DNA from 2 places in the Paenibacillus sp. 2TAB26 genome. Region 2 is predicted to be linked to the other one. Evidence: predicted binding sites of a transcription regulator. Region 2 holds the regulator's gene; the other holds the start of a gene.
What was found. The regulator LexA, encoded in region 2, represses DNA repair genes until DNA is damaged. The targets are predictions, from matches to a motif close to CGAACATATGTTCG.
Positions count from the first base shown of each region.

Region 1: the regulator LexA is predicted to act here: its motif matches at 1,320-1,333, upstream of AB4Z50_RS14305 (Y-family DNA polymerase).

Region 1 covers NZ_JBFRGC010000011.1:40,987-43,401, reverse strand. The annotation lists gene AB4Z50_RS14310 (YolD-like family protein) at 1-29, opposite strand, end outside; gene AB4Z50_RS14305 (Y-family DNA polymerase) at 26-1,303, opposite strand; gene AB4Z50_RS14300 (protein kinase domain-containing protein) at 1,721-2,415, opposite strand, start outside.
Region 2 covers NZ_JBFRGC010000020.1:134,515-136,929, forward strand. The annotation lists gene AB4Z50_RS22730 (ABC transporter ATP-binding protein) at 1-464, opposite strand, end outside; gene yneA (cell division suppressor protein YneA) at 624-998, opposite strand; gene lexA (transcriptional repressor LexA) at 1,157-1,777, shown strand; gene AB4Z50_RS22745 (GNAT family N-acetyltransferase) at 1,850-2,344, opposite strand.

The DNA.
Region 1 (2,415 bases), on a different contig from region 2:
GCCCACTTTATTCGGCCGCGATCTTTCATGATTTATGACCTCCTACTTTCCCGCTCCGATCTATAACTGTTCCGCCATCGGTTAGGCTACGAGCCCAAACAACTGATGCTGTTCCGTACTTATTACGAATCTCATCCATCGTTGACATAAGTTGTCGCTCTTTTGAATCATCTTCAAATAGATCGAGCTGCGCAATATCATCCGTTGATAAATTGGTTAGACCAACATGAATGTTACGAACAGGTCGTTTGACATCATTCTGATAAAAGAGTACCTTACATACTTCAAATATTTTCCGAGTCAAATTTGTCGGTGTTGCGATCGTGCGAGATATACTGAATCCGCCTCCCCCAACGTCATCTGAGTATCCAATGGAGAGTGATATAGTCCTTCCATTCATTTTTACTTCGCGTGCCCGGCGAGCTACTTCTTCAGTTTGGTCGAGCAGAGCGGTAATGATATCTTCACCCTCGTAATTACGCATTAAAGTAATGCCGCTCCCAAAACCTTTCTGAGTGATGGCATTTTGATCTAATTTAGGTTTAAAATAGGGATTAGTTAAATCAATTCCGCGTGCATGAAAAACGAGTTGTTCTCCAATGACACCAAATTTCGCTTTCATCTTGGGAAGATTGGCATTTGCTAAATCACCAATCGTATAAATTCCTAATCGGTTAAGATTACGTTCCATTTGTCGTCCTACTCCCCAGCAGTCACGGATTGGAAATTTCCACATTAGGTCAGGGAATGTTTCGTATGTGACCTCAGCGATATATCCAGTCTCTTCACTATGCTTACTTATGCAATCAAGACAGCTCTTACTCTGAAAATAGTTCTGTCCGATTCCTATGGCTGTTGGTAAACCGAGCTCTGATTTAAGCGTTTTTTGAATTGTTTTGGCTGCCGTCCACTTGTCACCAAACAGACTCTGAGAGTCATACGTGTAAAAAATTTCATCAATGGAATAAATTGAAATACATTCCATTGGTCCGAAACGATTCAGGATTTTTGGAACTTGCATGGAGAAATCTATATACGTATTCATCCTGGCTTCTACAACATGAATCCGTGGATCCTGAGGAATTTCAAAAAGCCGAGAGCCTGTTTTAATTTTGTACGTTGATTTCATTAATGGACTGGAAGCCAGAACAATTGAACCACGCCTAGATAAATCTCCAACTACTACTAAATAAGTTGTTAGAGGATCTAGACCACGCAGCACACACTCAACAGAAGCATAGTAACTTTTGAAATCAATACACAAAATGTCATATCTAGGTAGCTTGCTGATATCAAAATCCATCGTATCCCTCCAAATTGGAACATATGTTCTTATAGTATATGTTAGGGACAACGTTTTATACAAATGTAAATTTATCTCATACTACACCAGCGCAGCTGTAACCTGTTTGCAGAACCCCTTCTTTTTAACACAAAAAGAGCCGCTCATATGAGTGGCTCTCGTTGGTCTATTGTGGGAGAGCAAGCTCCCTTACTTACTACCATGCGCTGCAGGAGCAGATCCTGGAATCTGTCACCGAACTGCAGCAGGAGGTCGGCCTTAGAGCGGGGCTGACAGCCCGTGGTATAGAAGCCGGAGTACGATTAAGCGACCGGCGGCAGATGCCTGCGGTAGCACCGGCAGAAGCACCCGGCAGGTGTATTTCACTAAGAAGCAGATTGCTTATAAATGTGTTCCAATACCTTTGTCCCTATATGGTTATTCAAGAGCTAAGGCGAGGCGAATATCTGTCTCATTCATGGTGATAAGCTCTTGAAGTAGTGCTAGATTGTTGTCATTTATCGGATTAAGAGCGGCTAGAGTACGGAAATGTTTCCCTAAAATCGGATGAATATACACAGATTGTAGGCACTCCATGTACGTTCGGAACTCATCAGTAGTTAATTCAGCGTGTCTTCCATCATAGGTTTTTTGGATACTATTATAGATTGATCCTTTGAAGACAATGAGAAATACCCCGCTATACCACCTATAAATGTGCATTAAGTGTTGATATTTCGGCATGTCTGGACGATAAAATCCTCTAGGAGAAACATAAAGGAGTTCTGAGGGTGGTCCATTAATACCTAAATTCTGAAGGTATTTGATGACTTTGGGAAATTTAGGATCAAGGATATCAAACTCCAACCGAAAATAACTAAAGAGCGGATCGTCATTGGGGACTTCCCATACCAATCGCTTTAGTTTAAACACATGCTTAATACCAAAGCCAAAAGAAAGTGAAATCATGTTGGGTTCTTTTAGCCAGGTTGCGTGTTCGACACTAACTGAGTCCATTCCCCCACCCTGGGGCACAAATGTATGATTAAAATTCAAGTGAGTGAGCTTTTGTAATATTTCAACCACTTGTGTGGCATCTCTCCATATTAACGTACTCGGTGCCTTTTCCTTGA
Region 2 (2,415 bases):
GATCTTGCAATACTGACACGTTGTTGCTGTCCTCCGGAGAGCTGAGATGGGAATAACTCTGCTTTATCAGGAATTCCTACCTGCTCTAATAATGAAAGAGCTTTTTTCTTCCGTATTGAAGGATGCATCGATTGAAATACAAGCGGAAGCTCCACATTTTCCCTAACCGTCAAGTTGGCTATCAACTCATACGCTTGAAAAATAAATCCGATATGCTTCCGTCTAAACTCTGCCAAGCGGTTTTCATTCATCGTTACAATATTATGGTCCGCAATAAAGATTTGGCCTTCTGTAGGCTTCATTAAGCCAGCCATTAAGTTCAGTAAAGTTGATTTACCGGAACCGGAGCTCCCTAACAACGCAATCATTTCTCCCTTATGTACGTGAAAGCTTATTTTCTGCAATACAGTAGTCGTTTCATGCCCATTCATAAATGAGTGGGATAACTCTTCAACTCGTAACAAAATAGCATCTCCTTTCAGTCCCCTTTAATAGACGGCTAAACTAATGGTTAACCTGCAGTAAACATAAAAAAACTTTCTAAAGAAGTAGATTGGCCTGCATCTACTTTAAATAGAAAGTAATTTTTTGTATGAACTATTGAATTGTAATGGAAAATCAAGCTAAATGCTAGGAATAATTAACTTCTGTCCTGGCTTTATAACTGTTGATTGTAGATCATTCCGATCTTTAATCAAATATACGATATATCTGATATCATGGCTGCCATCTGAAACTTGTTTTGCAATATTCCAGAGTGTATCGCCTGATTGCACCCTAATAATTTGTTCTTCCGCGGAAGCAGCTTCGGGAGTATTACTCGAAGCGTATGTCCCCATAAGTAGGAAGCTTGTAAACAATAAGAAAAACACAGCAGTGCAAACGACGAGCTTAACAGTATGACGCTTTATGAAATGCCTAATCAAGCGGTTGACCTTTGTTGCTTTGTTCGTATCTTGTTTATGAATGGTTCTATAAAAACTTGGACTAGTTATCATTTATCAACACCCCAAACGTTTGTTCTGTTTTTAGATTACACGAACAAACGTTTGGTGTCAACGAAAAAATACGAACCTCTGTACTTAAGAACTTATGTTTGTACGAACTCGAGTTCTATGTTATAATTTTTTGCAAACCTACTAATGGAGTGATTGCAGTGTCGAAGATTTCTAACCGACAACATTCAATTCTTGAATTTATTAAGAATGAAGTTCGGGAGAAAGGCTATCCACCCTCCGTTCGAGAAATCGGCGAAGCTGTTGGATTGTTGTCCAGTTCAACCGTTCACGGTCATTTGGACCGTCTAGAGAAAAAAGGTTTAATACGCCGAGATCCTACTAAACCGCGTGCTATTGAAATTTTGGATCAAGAAGGCTCTGATGGCATTATCCCACTTTCCGTAGCTAGAGTACCTATTGTTGGTAAAGTTACCGCTGGTGTGCCGATTACTGCTACAGAAAATATTGAAGAATATTTCCCGCTTCCTTCCCATTTTGTTGGTGACAGCAGTGTTTTTATATTGAATGTCATGGGCGAGAGTATGATTGAAGCAGGTATTCATGACGGGGATTATGTTATCGTTCGTCAACAACAAACGGCAAACAATGGTGAGATCGTAGTTGCAATGACTGAGGACGACGAAGCAACAGTCAAAACCTTTTACAAAGAGAAAAATCATATTCGTTTGCAGCCGGAAAATTCCACAATGCAGCCTATATTACTTCAAAATGTAACGATTCTAGGTAAAGTCATTGGACTTTTCCGTGATATTCATTAATACCAACTTATATGTACATAAAGAAAAGGCTGAATCAACATCGTTGATTCAGCCTTTTCTTTGATTATTATGTTAACGATCTTGCTTAAAGGTTTGGAATCGTCTGCCATTCTCATGCCTTTCAACAAAATTCCCATTTGTAAGCTCTCCAATGACATTTGTCCAAAAATCTTGTGCGGGAACATTACGTTCAAGCTGATACAGCTCCCACTCTCCGCTATGCTTTTGTATAACTAACTTAGCTGCTTGTTTACCAACACCAGATCTTCTATATTTTCGCATAATAAAAAAATGCGCAAGTAAATTATAGTGTCTGTCATTTTGATTTACTTTTTTGGTTAATGCAAAGCCAGCGATCTCATCGTTCACAGTTACGATATAAGGAAAATAAGCATCGGACTCTTGCCAATAATTTTCCCAATCGGTCAATTGTGAATATAATCCTGATGAATTTACTGCAGCATCCGTATACTCTGTAAAATCGTACATATAAAGCTGAAGCAAATGAGTCATTGTTATTTTTTCTTCCGTATGGGCTAATTTAATTTCAACATTCAGCTGAACCACTCCCTAAGCAAGCTATTTATACAAACCTGCTTCCTTAACTTAAAAACGCAATGCCTGCATGAATTAATCAT